Regions from separate parts of the Arthrobacter sp. Cr_A7 genome, predicted to be linked through region 1. Evidence: riboswitches for the same ligand, from Rfam matches in the RefSeq annotation. Region 1 holds a riboswitch; each other region holds the start of a gene.
What was found. A riboswitch is a leader RNA that binds a small molecule or an ion and turns the genes downstream of it on or off. The one in region 1 is predicted to bind thiamine pyrophosphate.
Positions count from the first base shown of each region.

Region 2: it holds a riboswitch for thiamine pyrophosphate, as region 1 does, so the genes downstream of both, thiO (glycine oxidase ThiO) here and thiC (phosphomethylpyrimidine synthase ThiC) in region 1, are expected to answer to the same signal.
Region 3: it holds a riboswitch for thiamine pyrophosphate, as region 1 does, so the genes downstream of both, thiD (bifunctional hydroxymethylpyrimidine kinase/phosphomethylpyrimidine kinase) here and thiC (phosphomethylpyrimidine synthase ThiC) in region 1, are expected to answer to the same signal.
Region 4: it holds a riboswitch for thiamine pyrophosphate, as region 1 does, so the genes downstream of both, P2Q66_RS08755 (ECF transporter S component) here and thiC (phosphomethylpyrimidine synthase ThiC) in region 1, are expected to answer to the same signal.

Region 1 covers NZ_JARHXQ010000036.1:161-4,059, forward strand. The annotation lists partial or broken gene thiC (phosphomethylpyrimidine synthase ThiC) at 1-1,670, opposite strand, end outside; TPP riboswitch at 1,665-1,772, opposite strand; gene P2Q66_RS01930 (amidohydrolase family protein) at 1,849-2,931, shown strand; gene P2Q66_RS01935 (VOC family protein) at 3,035-3,899, shown strand, end outside.
Region 2 covers NZ_JARHXQ010000230.1:159-4,057, reverse strand. The annotation lists gene P2Q66_RS13745 (RNB domain-containing ribonuclease) at 1-322, opposite strand, end outside; gene thiE (thiamine phosphate synthase) at 401-1,135, opposite strand; TPP riboswitch at 1,163-1,281, shown strand; gene thiO (glycine oxidase ThiO) at 1,274-2,611, shown strand; gene thiS (sulfur carrier protein ThiS) at 2,608-2,844, shown strand; gene P2Q66_RS13725 (thiazole synthase) at 2,849-3,664, shown strand; gene P2Q66_RS13720 (4a-hydroxytetrahydrobiopterin dehydratase) at 3,711-3,899, shown strand, end outside.
Region 3 covers NZ_JARHXQ010000321.1:2,942-6,840, forward strand. The annotation lists gene P2Q66_RS19420 (Rne/Rng family ribonuclease) at 1-1,657, shown strand, start outside; TPP riboswitch at 1,810-1,907, shown strand; gene thiD (bifunctional hydroxymethylpyrimidine kinase/phosphomethylpyrimidine kinase) at 1,915-3,435, shown strand; gene rplU (50S ribosomal protein L21) at 3,734-3,899, shown strand, end outside.
Region 4 covers NZ_JARHXQ010000141.1:17,963-21,861, forward strand. The annotation lists gene P2Q66_RS08745 (energy-coupling factor transporter transmembrane component T) at 1-358, opposite strand, end outside; gene P2Q66_RS08750 (ATP-binding cassette domain-containing protein) at 355-1,908, opposite strand; gene P2Q66_RS08755 (ECF transporter S component) at 1,908-2,531, opposite strand; TPP riboswitch at 2,589-2,727, opposite strand; gene P2Q66_RS08760 (heme-degrading domain-containing protein) at 2,814-3,365, shown strand; gene P2Q66_RS08765 (hypothetical protein) at 3,362-3,568, shown strand; gene P2Q66_RS08770 (DUF4383 domain-containing protein) at 3,684-3,899, shown strand, end outside.

The DNA.
Region 1 (3,899 bases):
GAGCAGAACTTTGGCCCGCACATCGAGCAGAAGTGGGCAGTCTTGGCCGGTTCCGCGGGGAGCGTCTCGTCGTGGAAAGCTTCGGCCGTCACCGGGTCCAGGGACAGCGCAAACTGGTCCCGCCAGCGGAACTCGAAGCGTGCCTTGGACAGCGCGTCGTCCCGCTCGTGTGCCCCCGGGTGGCCCTTGGCAAGGTCGGCGGCGTGGGCGGCGATCTTGTACGTGATGACACCGGTTTTTACGTCGTCCTTGTTGGGCAGGCCCAGGTGTTCCTTCGGTGTGACGTAGCACAGCATGGCCGTGCCGTACCGGGCGATTTCCGTGGCGCCGATCGCTGACGTGATGTGGTCATAACCGGGAGCCACGTCAGTGACCAGCGGCCCCAGTGTGTAAAACGGTGCCCCCTTGCAGAGTTCCTGCTGCCGTTCGACGTTTTCCCGGACCAGGTGGAACGGAATGTGCCCCGGGCCCTCCACCATCACCTGCACGTCGTATTTCCAGGCCCGCTGGGTGAGCTCGGCCAGCGTGTCCAGCTCCGCGAACTGCGCGGCGTCATTGGCGTCCGCCGTAGCTCCCGGCCGCAGGCCGTCGCCGAGGGAAAACGCGACGTCGTACCTGGCGAAGATTTCACACAGCTCGTCGAAGTGTGTGTACAGGAAGTTTTCCTGGTGGTGGGCCAGGCACCAGCCCGCCATGATGGAGCCTCCCCGCGAGACGATGCCCGTGACCCGGTTGGCGGTCAGCGGAACATACCGGAGCAGGACGCCGGCGTGCACGGTCATGTAGTCCACACCCTGCTCGCACTGCTCGATCACGGTGTCGCGGAAAATCTCCCAGGTCAGCGCATTGGCTTCCCCGTTGACCTTTTCCAATGCCTGGTAGATGGGCACGGTGCCGATCGGGACGGGGGAGTTGCGGATGATCCACTCCCGGGTGGTGTGGATGTCATCGCCGGTGGACAGGTCCATCACGGTGTCGGCCCCCCACTGGGTGGCCCACTGCAGCTTGTCCACTTCCTCGGCAATGGAGCTGGTGACGGCCGAATTGCCGATATTGGCATTGATCTTGACCAGGAAGGCCTTACCGATGATCATCGGCTCTGACTCGGGATGGTTGATGTTGTTGGGAATGATGGCCCGGCCGGCCGCGACTTCACTGCGGACCAGCTCAACGTCGCAGTTCTCGCGCAGCGCCACGAAGCGCATCTCGGGGGTGATGATGCCCTGCCTGGCGTAGTGCATCTGCGTTACCGTCTTGCCCTCGACGGCGCGGCGGGGCACCGGCTGGGCCCCCTGCCACTCGGCGGAGGCTGCGCCGCGGCGGACAGCCGAGCGGCCGTCGTCGAGCAGGTTCCGCTCCCTGCCGCCGTACGCTTCGGTGTCGCCCCGCGCCACGATCCATTCGGACCGGAAGGGGCTGAGGCCGCGAACCGGATCGCTGCCCGGTCCGGCCGTCCGGTAGGTCCGGAAGGGCCCGTTCGGTTCCCCGTTGGGGGAAGGCTCCAGGGCAATTTCCGTTACGGGTACCCGGATTCCCGACTCTGCGTCTTCGATGAACGCAAGCGAATGCGACGTCAGGGACTGGGTGACCTGGCCTTCCGCCGCCCCACCGGCCACGCTTTCGCGGGACTGATTCAGGGCAGGGTTCAACTGTTCATTGGGTGTATTCAAGGAATACTCACTTCCTTCGCCGGCATTACCCGGACAGGTTCAACGGTCGCAGGCTGCGTCAGCCCGATCTCAGCCCCTGCAGGGGCACCCGTGTGGTCAGGAAGAAAGCTACCACAGCCTTCCGGGAGGGGCTTGTCACATGGCCGGTGCTAGCCTGACTGGCGGGAAAAGGAGTCCAATACCGGAGATCATCGAATTCAGCGGCCCGGTGCTTGCCGGGCCGGACAGCGAGCGGCGGGGCCTGTGGTCCATTGACGGGCTGTTGACCTTCAAACGCCCGCAGCAGGTGCCGGACAAGGTGCTGGAGGGCTGGGTCCTGCCAGGTTTTGTGGATGCCCACTGCCACATCGGGCTCGGACCCGGCGGCCCGGTGGACGCTGCTGCCGCCGAAGACCAGGCCCGGGCAGACCTGGCGGCCGGCACCATGCTGGTCAGGGATGCCGGCTCCCCGGCCGACACCCGCTGGATGCAGGGCGGCCGGGACTTCCCGGTGCTGATCCGCGCTGGACGGCACGTTGCCCGGACCCGCCGATATCTTCGCGGTTTCGCCGACGAGGTGGAACCGGAAGGCCTTGTTGAAGCCGTTCGCAAGCAGGCCCGCGACGGTGACGGCTGGGTCAAGCTCGTGGGGGACTGGATCGACCGCGGCATTGGCGACCTGGCGCCGTCCTTTCCCTCCGCCGTCGTGCGGGACGCGGTACAGGCGGCGCATGACGAAGGCGCCCGGGTCACCGCCCACTGCTTCGCTGAGGACACCCTGGACCAGATGCTGGACGCTGGCATCGACTGCATCGAGCATGCCACCGGACTCCTGCCCCGGCATCTTCCCCGGTTCGCCGAACAGGGAGTGCCGATCGTCCCCACACTCATCAACATCGCGACGTTCCCGGACATCGCCGCCAAGGCCCGGCCCAAGTTTCCGCGGTACGCGGACCACATGCTGGCGCTGTGGGAGCGGCGGATGGAGCGGGTGGCGGAAGCTTACGAGGCCGGCGTGAGGATCTTCGCCGGTACGGACGCCGGCAGCGTCCTCAACCACGGAAGAATCGCGGACGAGATTTTGGCCCTGCATGAGGCCGGACTGCCTATGGCTGCTGCACTGGACGCAGCCTGCTGGTCAGCCCGGAAGTGGCTCGGTGCGGACGGCCTGCACGAGGGGGCGCGCGCCGACGTCGTCCTCTGCAGCGAGGATCCGCTGACGGTACCCCGGACGGTCAGCCAACTCGCCCATGTGGTGCTGGGAGGCCGCATCATCCGCTAAGGATATTTCCGGGCCGAAGCACTTGGAATAAATTGAAGCTTCAAGTAATTTTAACTGTGACAGGCCGCCCCATCGCGACGGCCGCCAGCACAGGGAGCGTTCAATGACTGCAGAAGCAACCAGCCAGGATCTTCTTCCTGCCGACCTCACCATGGGCACCGTCATGCTCAAGGTCGGCGACATGAAGGTCATGACCGATTACTACCAGCGCGCCCTTGGCCTTGAAGTGGTCGCCGAACAGGACGGCGGGCTGTACCTGGGCCGGCTGCAAAAGCCGCTGGTCCATCTTGCGCCCGCGCCCGGGCTGAACCTCCCGGGCAGGGGAGAAGCGGGCCTGTTCCACACGGCCCTGCTGTTCGAGGACCAGGCCTCCCTCGCGGCGACCATCGCCACCGCCGCCCAATACGAGCCGCGGTCCTTCGCCGGGAGCGCCGACCACCTGGTCAGCGAGGCCTTCTACTTCAACGACCCCGAAGGCAACGGCATAGAGCTCTACTGGGACCGGCCCCGCAGCAACTGGTCCTGGAACGGAACCGACGTGGTCATGGACAGCCTGGCCCTGCCGCCGCAGCGGTACCTTGAGCAGCACCTGACGGAGGATTCCCTGGAAGGGCAGCACAGGACAACCGCAGGAGTGGGCCACGTCCACCTCCAGGTGGGTGACGTGCAGTCCGCGCGCGATTTTTACGTCGGTGTCCTTGGGTTCGAAAAAACGGCCGGATGGCATGGGCAGGCCCTCTTCGTCTCCGCCGGCCGTTACCACCACCACATGGCCATGAATGTCTGGAACAGCCGCGGCGCGGGGCCGCGCAAGGACACGCTGGGCCTCGGTGAAGTCCTCATCGAGGTGCCCGCGGGTGACGACGTCGGCGCGCTGGCGGACCGCCTGAAGCTCGCCGGCGTGCGGGCCCACCACACCGGAGCCGAACTGCGGTTTGAAGACCCCTGGCGGAACAGCATCCGGGTAG
Region 2 (3,899 bases), on a different contig from region 1:
TTTCGGCGTCCAGGGGCCCGCCGGGCGTCACGAAGGAGGGAACATCGGCGATGGCGTACAGCACGTGGTACCCATCGCCGTCGGCCTCGATGAACAGGGCCTGGTCCAAATCCGTGGACGATGCAGGATCGATGGTGATAAACCCGACCCCGGTGAGGTCATAGGCCGGCAGCTGCAAGGCCGCGACGGCCGCTTCGGCATCCCTGACTGCGTGTACGGGGTATGGGCCGGGCAGTTCCAGTTCGGTCCGCAGGGCACCCAGGGCTTCCTCGAGGGCATTGTTGTGCTCGTGGACGTTGGGAGCCAGCCGATGATGTGACACGAAAATCAGCCTAGCCCGAAGAACCCCGATTTTGCATGGCATTGACGCCGCACGGGGCTGCGCCGTGTTGCGGCGTCTTTAGGGTGTGGCCCCGTCCAAGGCAGCGAGAAGGGCGGCGGCAGCGGCGGCAGGGTCATCGGCTTCCGTGATGGCACGCACCACAACGATCCGGCTCGCTCCTGCTTCCACAACCTGGTCCACATTGGAGTGGTCGATGCCGCCGATGGCGAACCAGGGCACCCCGCTCCCGGCCTCGGCCGAGGCTTCGGCGGCGTACTTCACCAGGTCCAGCCCGACGGCGGCCCTGCCGGGTTTGGTGGGCGTGGCCCAGACCGGTCCGACGCAGAAGTAGTCAAGCGCGGACGGTCCGGCTGCGGCAGCGAGGGCGGCGTCCACCTGCCCGGGGGCATGGCTGGAAAGCCCGATGGCGGCGTTGCCGTTGAGCAGGGTGCGGGCTGCATCCAACGGAAGGTCCTTCTGACCGATGTGGAACACCGGCGCACCGGACAACACGGCGATGTCCGCCCGGTCATTCACAGCCCACAGCCGGCCATGGCGCTGCGCCGCTTCCTTCAAAACCGCCAGCAGCTCCAGCTCCTCGGCCGCCTCGATGGCCTTGTCCCGCAACTGGATGATGTCCACGCCGCCGGCAAAGGCAGCATCCACGAACTGCCCGAAGTCCCCGCGGTCCCGGCGGGCATCAGTGCAGAGGTAAAGCCGGGCGCTGTTCAGGCCTGCAGTGCCTTCGGCATGGGTAAAGGCATCGGCGGCGGGGACTGCGGCAGCGGGGGCAGGGGACTGGGACACATTCATGGCTGCAAGCCTAGTTCCTCTACACTGGCCTCGTACTGCGGGAGCCCGCGGCAGCTGTCATAAAGCGCCGGGCTGAGAGGGCGTCAGAGCCGACCGCTTGACCTGATCCGGTTAATGCCGGCGTAGGGAAGGAGACACATGAGCACCCCAAACGTTGCCCCGCCCGGGGCTTCCTCCGGCGCCACCCGTGCCGACGTGGCCGTGATTGGCGGCGGAGTGGTTGGGCATGCCATCGCCTGGGAGGCGAGGCGTTCCGGACGGTCCGTCGTGCTGATCGATGACGCGCCCGGAGCCGGGGCCAGCTGGGCGGCTGCCGGAATGCTGGCGCCGGTGAGCGAGCTGCACTACCAGGAGGAGGACCTCCTGGAGCTCATGCTTGCCTCCTCCGCCCGGTGGCCGGGCTTTGCCGCGGAACTGGCCGCCGCTTCCGGCGAAAGTCCCGGGTACCTCACGACGCCGACGCTCGCCGTGGGTGCCGATGCTGCCGACCGCCGCGCCCTGATGGATTTGCGCGGGGTGCAGCAGGCCAGCGGCCTGTCCGTGGAGCCGTTGACTGTCAGGGAGGCCCGACGCCGGGAACCGCTGCTCAGCCCTGCCATCGCCTGCGCACTGGACACTCCCGCGGACCACCAGGTGGATCCCCGGCGCCTGGTGTCCTGCCTGCGGCGCGCGCTCGCCGCGCATGGCTCCGCCGTCGAAAGTAATGGAACAGACGTGGCGGGGGCCATCGACGGCTACGCCGTGCCGGACCGGGCCGCCGGGCTGGTCTGGGCGGACGGGGCAGTGGCCGGGGCCCTGCTCGCAGGCGGCGGCACGGTCCTGGCCCGCGAAACGATCGTTGCCAACGGCCTGGATGCCGCAGCCCTGGCGGGCCTGCCCGACGGCCTGCAGCTGCCGCTGCGGCCGGTGTATGGGGATATCCTGCGCCTGGCAGTGCCCCGACACCTCCAGCCGCTGGTGACCTCAACCGTCCGCGGGCTGGTCCACGGCGTCCCCGTGTATATCGTCCCGCGGCAGGACGGGACGGTGGTGATCGGAGCCACCCAGCGTGAGGATGCCCTTGCCGCAACACAAAGCGCACCGGCGGCCGGTGCCCGGGCTGCAGCGGGCGCTGTATCAGCAGGCGGGGTCTACCAGCTCCTCCGCGATGCCCAGGTCCTGGTGCCCGCCGTCGCCGAACTCGAACTGCTGGAATGCACAGCACGGGCGCGGCCCGGCACCCCGGACAACGCCCCGCTGCTGGGCCGGGTGCCGCTGGCCGGCGATCCGGCAGCCGGGGAATCCGCACACGTTGCGGGACTGATCATTGCCACCGGATTCTTCCGGCACGGCGTCCTCCTGGCCCCCGCAGCGGCGGCCATCTGCCGGGACCTTCTGGACGGCACGGCGGACGTCCGCTGGCAACCGTTCAACCCGGGCCGGTTTTCCGTGCGAGAACCGGCCGCCACCATCTTCAACATCAAGGAGACAGCATGAACATCACCCTGAACGGACAACAACATACGGTGGCTGACGGGGCCTCCATCACCATGCTCGTCAGCCAGGTCACCGGCCGCCCGCTCGCCGCTGATGGCCAGGCCCGCGACGGCGGCAAACTCGGCGTGGCGGTGGCGCACAACGCGCAGGTAGTACCCCGGAGCCAATGGTTCGCAACAGCGCTCGCCGACGGAGACGACGTCGAGCTCGTCACGGCAGTGCAGGGAGGCTGAGACCATGACCGAAACCACCACCATCACACCGGCCGGCGCCTCCGGCATGGACGACACACTGGTCATTGACGGCGTACCCCTGGCATCGCGGCTCATCATGGGCACCGGCGGCGCCCCAAGCCTGGACGGCCTCGGAGCCGCGCTCCTGGCATCCGGGACAGCACTGACCACCGTGGCCATGCGCCGCTATTCGACCGCGGAAACGGGCTCGCTTTTCCAGCTGCTCGTGGACCACGGCATCCGGGTCCTCCCCAACACCGCCGGCTGTTTCACGGCCCGTGATGCGGTCCTCACCGCCGAACTGGCCCGCGAGGCACTGGAAACCGACTGGGTGAAGCTTGAGGTCATCGCCGATGAGCACACCCTCCTCCCGGACGCCGTGGAACTGGTGGACGCCACCGAACAGCTGGTCAACCGCGGGTTCAAGGTGTTTGCGTACACCAACGATGATCCGGTCCTGGCGCTTCGCCTGGAAAACCTGGGTGCCACCGCGGTCATGCCCCTGGGATCACCCATCGGCACCGGGCTGGGGATCCTGAATCCGCACAACATCGAGCTCATCGTGTCCCGCGCCTCCGTCCCGGTGGTGCTCGATGCAGGCATCGGAACGGCGTCGGATGCCGCCCTTGCCATGGAGCTTGGCTGTGACGCCGTGCTGCTGGCCACCGCGGTGACCCGGGCGCAGAACCCGGCGCTGATGGGGGAGGCCTTCAAACACGCTGTCATCGCCGGTAGGCTGGCGAAAGCGGCCGGTCGGATACCGCGCCGCGAGCACGCGCTGGCGTCGTCGGCGATGGAGGGCCGGGCCGAGTTCCTGTAGGGCCTGCTCCTTCGGACCGGCCGGCGCCCTGATGCAAGGAGCAGCAGTGGCCGCCAAAGACGCCCTTCCCCGGGAACGCATCGACGAAGCACTCACCGGACTGCCGGACTGGCGTTTCAGCGACGGCGGCCTGGTCACCGTCTTCAAGACGCCGACGGCGGCTGCCGCACTCGAGGTGATTGCCGCCGTCGGACGCCTCGCCGAGGAACAAAACCACCATCCGGACCTCGACTGG
Region 3 (3,899 bases), on a different contig from region 1:
GACGCACGACATCAACCGTCTGCGGGCCCAGTGGGAAGGCATCGAAAGCCAGTCCACCTCCACCAAGGTCCTGGCGCCGGAACTGCTCTATGGCGAACCGGACCTCACCATCAAGGTGGTCCGTGACGTCTTCAACGAGGACTTCTCCAAGCTGATTGTTTCCGGCGAGGAAGCCTGGGACACCATCGAGGCCTACGTCACCTACGTGGCGCCGGACCTCGTGGGCCGCCTCGAGAAGTGGACCAAGGACCAGGACATCTTCGCGGCCTGGCGGATCGACGAGCAGATCCACAAGGCCCTGGAACGCAAGGTGTTCCTGCCCTCCGGCGGTTCGCTGGTCATCGACCGCACCGAAGCCATGACCGTGGTGGACGTCAACACCGGCAAGTTCACCGGCAGCGGCGGCAACCTCGAAGAAACCGTCACGAAGAACAACCTTGAAGCGGCCGAGGAAGTTGTACGGCAGCTCCGGCTGCGCGACATCGGCGGCATCATCGTCATCGACTTCATCGACATGGTGCTGGAGTCCAACCGGGACCTGGTGCTGCGCCGGCTGGTGGAGTGCCTGGGCCGTGACCGTACCAAGCACCAGGTTGCCGAGGTCACCTCGCTGGGCCTGGTCCAAATGACGCGCAAGCGCATGGGCACCGGGCTCCTGGAGGTCTTCGGTGAGCAGTGTGAGGCGTGCGCCGGGCGCGGCGTGGTCACCCACGACGATCCCGTGGAGCACCGACGCGCCAACATCGTTGCCGCCGAGCACCACGTGCAGCGTGCCGACAGCCGGCCTGAAGCCCGTGCTGAAGGACACCGCAACGAAGGCCAGCGGACCGACAGCACCCAGCCCGGTGTCCGTCCCGACCGCAAGCGGCGGCGCGGACGCGGCGGCCAGCAGCCTGACGTTGCCCCGGCGGCCGCGGCCGTACACGTGCACACGGTCCACCCGGACCCGTCAGACGCCGAACGCCACGCCAAGGCGGAAGCAACCCGACTGGCCCTCGCCAACATCGCTGCAGCAGCCCACGCGGCCCACCTGCACGACGATGAAGTTGCGGCTGCCCGCCAGGCACAGCCGGCCCAGCAGGCAGCGCCGGTCGAGGCGGACAAGCACGACGCCGATGCCTCCTCCCGTCCCGCCGCTGTCCTGACGTTTGGCGGTGAGAAGGTCGCCCTGCCGTTCGTCGAGCACGCGGAAGAACAGCAGGCGCAACCTGCCCTCACCCTCGACCGGCTCGCTGAAGCCTTTGCGCACCTCGGTGAGCCCGCTCCGGCTGCCGAGGCTCCGGCAGAACAGCCGGAAGCTGCGGTTTCGGCATCGGCAGCTCCGGCACCGGTAGTTTCGGCACCGGCAGTTTCGGAACCGGCCAAGGCCGGGCAGCCGTCCGCCGCCGCAACCGTTGAGAAGGACTGGTCGGACCACACCGTGGAGCAGTCACGGCAGCGGAGGCCACGGCGCAACCGCAGCGCCAGCCGTGCCCAGGGGGCTGCCAACGAGACGTCCGTCCAGCACCACGAGAGCGTCCCCGCAGCCAGTGCAGGCCACTCGCATGCCGCGAAGGCGCCGGAACCGGCTGCCGCCTCCGGTGCGGACACTGCAGGCGCCAAGCAGGCCGAGGCTCCGATCATCCTCGGTGTGGGAGTTCCTGCTTCCGAGCTCTAACCGCAGGCAGCACAAACAAAAACCCGGATGCCCGGAATCGCCCTCACGGCCGGTTCCGGGCATCCGGCGTTAACAGTGTTTCGGCCCGGACCAGGTTCCAGAAGCAGCGGCACGTCACCTTCGGTGCGTCGGCGGCAAAACGGCTAGGCTGGGGAACCGACACGGGGTGCCGCGCGAAGGGCCGGCTGAGATCCACACCCGTTGAACCTGTCCGGCTAGTACCGGCGAAGGGATGTCTCTTGTCTTCGACTCTTGCAATGCCCGCGGAAGCTCTCCAGTCCACTCCTGTCCTGCCGGATTCCGGCCGGGACCTGCCCCGTGTCCTGTCCATTGCGGGTTCGGACCCCTCCGGTGGAGCGGGTATCCAGGCGGACCTCAAAAGTATTGCCGCGCACGGCGGGTACGGCATGGCTGCCATCACAGCCCTCACGGCACAGAACACCCGCGGCGTGGAAGCCGTCCACGTCCCGCCGGCTTCCTTCCTGGCCAGCCAGCTGGACGCCATCAGTGACGACATCACCATCGACGCCGTGAAAATCGGCATGCTTGGGGACGCCGCCGTCATCGGGGTGGTCCGGGTATGGCTCGAAAAGGTGCGGCCCGCCGTCGTGGTCCTCGACCCGGTGATGGTCGCCACCAGCGGCGACCGGCTGCTGCAGGAATCAGCTGAGGCTGCGCTCCGCGACCTGCTGCCGCTCGCCCATCTCCTCACGCCCAACCTGGCCGAGCTCGCCATGCTGGTGGGCGAAAGCCCGCAGGATTCCTGGGAAGGCGCGCTCGATCAGGGGAAGCGCCTGGCAGCTGCCACCGGGACCACCGTGCTGGTGAAGGGAGGCCACCTGGCCGGGGCCGAATGCCCGGACGCGCTGGTCAACATGAACGGATTGCTGGGAGCAGAAGTCATCCAGGTGCCGGGGGAGCGGGTGGCCACCCCCAACAGTCACGGCACCGGCTGTTCGCTCTCCTCGGCGATGGCCACTGTCCAGGCGCGGCTGGGGGACTGGGAGGCATCGCTGCGGGAAGTGAAGCCATGGCTGGCAGGCGCGTTGGAAGCCTCCGGACGCCTGGACGTGGGAACAGGGAACGGGCCGGTCCACCATTTCCACCACCTGCGCCCCGTCCCGCCCGCCGGAGGATTCGCGGCGCGGCTGCGGGCCGAAGCCGACGAGGACCTCAAGGCGATCTACGGGCTGGACTTCATCCGCGGACTGGCCTCCGGAAGCCTCCCCGAAAAGGAGTTTGCCTACTACCTGGCCCAGGACGCCATCTACCTCAACGGCTACTCCCGCGTCCTGGCACGGGCAAGTGCCCTGGCACCCACCGAAACGGAGCAGGTGTTCTGGGCTGCCTCCGCGCGGCAGTGCCTGGAAGTGGAGTCGGAACTGCACAGGTCCTGGCTGAGCACCCGCCCCGTCCAGGCGAAACTGGGTCCGGTCACCAAGTCCTACGTGGACCACCTGACGGCTGCATCGGCGTCGGGCAGCTATGCAGTGCTCGCGGCCGCCGTCCTTCCCTGCTTCTGGCTGTACGCCGAGGTGGGCAAAACACTCCATGCCCGGTTTGTCGCCGCGGGCGAACCGGCAGCGCACCCCTATGCTGACTGGCTCCGCACCTACGCCGACGATGAATTCGCCGAAGCAACCCGCACGGCCATCACCATCGTGGACGGGGCCGGGCGGAACGCCTCGGATGCCGAGCGGGCGGCGATGGTCACCGCCTTCCGGCAGTCCTGCCGCCTGGAAGTGGACTTCTTCGACGCGCCGCGCCTCCACTCCTGACCGGCGGGCGGGCGCCCTGCCGGTAGTATGGTTGGGCGCGGTCCCGCCGCCGGGTTGGCCTGTGGTTCCTATCACAGCCAACGCGCCGGAACCAGCCTCATTTGCGGCCGAAGACGAAATTAGCGTAGTCTAGTTCTTCGGTGCTTACGCCAACACTTGGGTTATGACCCCTTCGGGGATAGCTCACGGATTCCCCCGGGGAATCCACGGCGTTGAGGCACAGCGGAAACCCAGCCAATTCAGAGCCGGGCACCGCACGCAAATTTAGTAATAAACGTCGAGAGAAGTGAGTTCCCAAGTGGTGTACGCGATTGTCCGCGCAGGCGGCCGCCAAGAGAAGGTTTCCGTTGGAGACTTCGTTACCCTGAACCGCGTCGCCGGTGGAGCTGGCAGCACCATTGAGCTGCCCGCGCTGCTCCTGGTAGACGGTGACAAGGTCACCTCCGCCGCTGCTGACCTGGCCA
Region 4 (3,899 bases), on a different contig from region 1:
GGGCAATGGCCAGGCCCCGCAGCATGAACCCGATTCCCGTCTCCAGGGAACCCTCGCTCATGGTCCAGATGCCGACGTCGATCAGGGTCCGTCCGCTGTCCGCGGCAAGGACGGAGGTGCTCCAGCCGCCCACGGCAGCGGCGAGAATGAGCGGCCAGCCACGCTGCCACAGCAGCGTCAGGGTCAGGCCGGCAAGCGGAAACAGCAGGAACTCAAAAAACAGCGCCACCGAGGCCGAGACCCAGTCGATGGACAGTGCCAGCACCACCGTGATGAGGACGACGGCGGCCACTTTGCTGAGCGGATTGGCGCGGGTGAGGAGGGCGTGGTTGCCACGCAGGTTCAGCTGCTGCCTCATGGTGCCACCCGTTCCGCTGCAGCCATCCGCAGCTCCGTCCCGCCCAGCGCGGCGGTGAATTCGGCATCGTGGGTCACCGACACCACTGCGGTGCCCGCGTCCAGGAGTTCGGAGAGGAAGGATGCCAGTTCCGCCCACGTGTTGGCGTCCTGGCCGAACGTCGGCTCGTCCAGCACCAGGACCTGCGGGCTCGCTGCAAGGACCGTAGCCACGGAGAGCCGCCGCTTCTCCCCGCCGGAAAGTGTGTACGGGTTGGCGTCCACCAGCGCGGTGAGCCGCAGCCGTTCCAGCAGTTCGTCAACGCGATCCTCGCCGTGCCCCAGGTGCCGGGGCCCGAACAGCAGTTCATCGAGCACATTGCCGGTAACGAACTGGTGCTCGGGTTCCTGGAACACCGTCCCCACCCGCTCGATCAGCTGCTCGGCTTTCCACTTGTAGGGGTCGATTCCCGCTCCCCGGCTCAAGTCGGTGGTGGCGGAAACCTTGCCGGCAACCGGCTCCAGGAGCCCCGCGAGGGTCAGGGCGAACGTCGATTTTCCCGCACCGTTGGGTCCCACCACAGCCAGCGCCTGGCCGGACCGCACCTGCGCGGTGATGTCTTCCTGCACCGGGACTGGCGGGATCCTGCGGAACCCGCTGCGGCGCGGACGTTCCCGGGACACTGCCAGCTTTTCGGCGGCGAGCAGGAGATTTCCCGTCCCCGCGGCCGGCACGACAGCACGGGCACGCGTGGCAGGCACATAACCGGGCACCCACACTCCGGCGGCCATCAGCAAGGTCCGCGCCTCACTCAGCACCTGGTCCGGAGGCCCGTCCAGCAGTACCGCAGGATCAGAGGCCGAGCCGGGCTGCAAGACCACAATCCGGTCCACCAGGTCCTTCCAGACCGACACCCGGTGCTCCACCACCACCAGCGTTGCGCCGGTCTTGTCCAGGCACCGGGCCACGGCGTCGCGGACCTCCAGCACACCCGCCGGGTCCAGGTTGGCGGTGGGCTCATCCAAAAGGATCAGCCCGGGCCGCATCGCAAGGATGCCCGCCAGCGCGAGGCGCTGCTTTTGGCCGCCGGACAGGGCCGACGTCGGATGGTCCAGCGGCAGGTGGGACAGGCCGACGTCGTCAAGCGCCTCCTGCACGCGGGTCCAGATGGCATCACGGGGCACGGCAAGGTTTTCGGCGCCGAAGGCGACGTCGTCGCCTACGCGGGAGAGGACCACCTGTGTTTCGGGGTCCTGCTGCATCAGCCCGGCATGGCCGCGCTGCCCGCGGGGGGACACGCCGTCGACGAGCAGCGAACCTGACTCGTCCGAATCGCCCGCCTCGCCGTCGTCGTTCGCGTCGCCCAGAACCCCGGCAAGGGCATGCAGGAGGGTGGATTTGCCGGCACCGGAAGGGCCGAGCAGGAGCACCCGCTCCCCCGGCGCGATGTCGAGGTCAAGGCCGTGTACCGCGGGCTTGGGGCGGCCGGCATGCCGCCACCCCCAGCCGCGGGCGGTGATGGCCGCCGGCGGCACTGCTCCGGCCCCGGCCTGGTGCGAAGGTGCCTGCATCAGGAGAGGACGGGCTCCGTTGCTGCCTTGCGCGAGGCGAAGGAGCTCAGCACCCCGGTCTTCGCCAGTCCCCGGGTGGCGATCCAGGACAGTGCACCGGCGATGACCGCTCCGGAAATCGCGGTGAAGATGATGTAGGCCAGCTTGTCGCCGCCCGAGTAGGCGATGTTCCAGCCCCACGGCGCGAAGGAATCATTCAGGCCACAGAAGAGGCCCGCCGCCGCGCCGGCCAGCAGCGCAACGGGCAGGTTGAACTTCTTGTACACGAAGATGGCGAAGATGATCTCCGCGCCTAGGCCCTGGACGAAGCCCGAGAACAGCACGGAGGCGCCGTACTGTGAGCCCATCAGGAGCTCTCCGGTGGCTGCGACGGTTTCGCAGAACAATGCCGCGCCGGGCTTGCGGATGATGAGCATGCCCAGCACCGCCGGGATCATCCAGCCGCCGGCGATCAGGCCGGTCAGGGGCGGGTAAACGGCGTTCATCGGCGCGGAAACCGCGGCCGCACCCTGGGACCAGGCCCAGAAGATGACGCCGCCGGCGATGGCGATCAGGGCCGCCACCACGATGTCCACGACGCGCCAGGACTTGCTGGTGGTCTTCTTGATTGCTGCAGTGCTCATGTGATCCTCCTGGGAAACAGGAGGGGAAAGCACGGCAAGCGGCTACTGCCGTTGCCGGACTTCGAGAACTCGACTCCCTTGCGCCGGTACTAACCGGATCAGGTTCGAGGGTCTGCGGCTGTCCGCACTCTCAGCGCCCACCTCCGGTTCCCGGCCTTGGCCAGTGCCCGACGGCGGCGCTCCCCTGTCGTTAAGTAATGCTCTGAATGGAATGATGCTTGGGTAGAACTGCCCTGCTGGGCGGAGTCCAGTTTACACCGGGACAGGGGTAGATTGTGGGCCATGACTGCTAATCAGCCGCATGTGACCGACTTCGATCCGGACTCTGACGCCGCGCAGCCGGAAGGATCGCTGCAGGCCCTCATCGGCCGCATCGAGGGGGAGATCCATGAGCTCCAGTTCCCCGGCTTCTCCCTGGACGACTCGCTGAACCTTGGACTTCTCCTTGTGGAACTGGGGAAGGAGCGTGGCCTGCCCATCGCGATCGACATCACCAAAGGCGATCAGGTCCTGTTCCATGTGGCCCTGCCCGGCGCCACCCCGGACAACGAACACTGGATCCGGGCGAAGCAGCGCACCGCCGCCCGGTATGAGGTTCCCTCGCTGCTGGTGGGGCTTCGCGGCCGGCTCCGGGGCGGTCGGATCGAGGACCAGGGCTGGTTCGACCAAACCCTGTACGCCGCGCACGGCGGGTCCTTCCCGGTCTATGTCTCCGGTGTGGGCGCGGTAGCCACCGTCACCGTTTCCGGGCTCCCGCAGATGCAGGACCATGACCTGGTGGTGGAGGCCATGCGTGAGGTGCTGCGCCCGGCAGGGGCAGACGGCCCGGCATGACCGGCAGGCCCGCTGACAACGCCGTCCGGGCGGCACTGGACAAAGCCGAGGACGAGATGATCTTCATCGGCCCGGACCATCCCTACTATCCGCTGCTGGCCGAACTGGTGTCCGCCGTCGGCAAGGCATGGCAACAGGGGTACGAGCAGGGCCCCAGCGGCGGGCAGCACCCCAACCCTTACACCTGGACCGGTCCGGCGTAAGAAAAGGACGGAACGGGGAAGGTTCCGTATCCCTCAACGCAGAAACAAAGCCTGCTTAGCTTTTATTAGTAATCATGCTTACTATATTGTTTCAGGCGTGAGAGGAGTACAGGACATGGCAGTCAGCACCCGCCCACCGGGCGTCCGAACCGCCCTGCAGTGGTCTGCCATTGCCGCCGGCGCCGGGTTCCTGCTCGTTGGCATCCTGGGATTCGTCCCCGGAGTTACCCGCAACTATGATTCCCTCGGTTTCGCAGGGCCCGGTTCAGGGGCGCTGCTGCTGGGTGTGTTCCAGGTATCCATTCTCCATAACCTTGTCCACTGCCTCTTC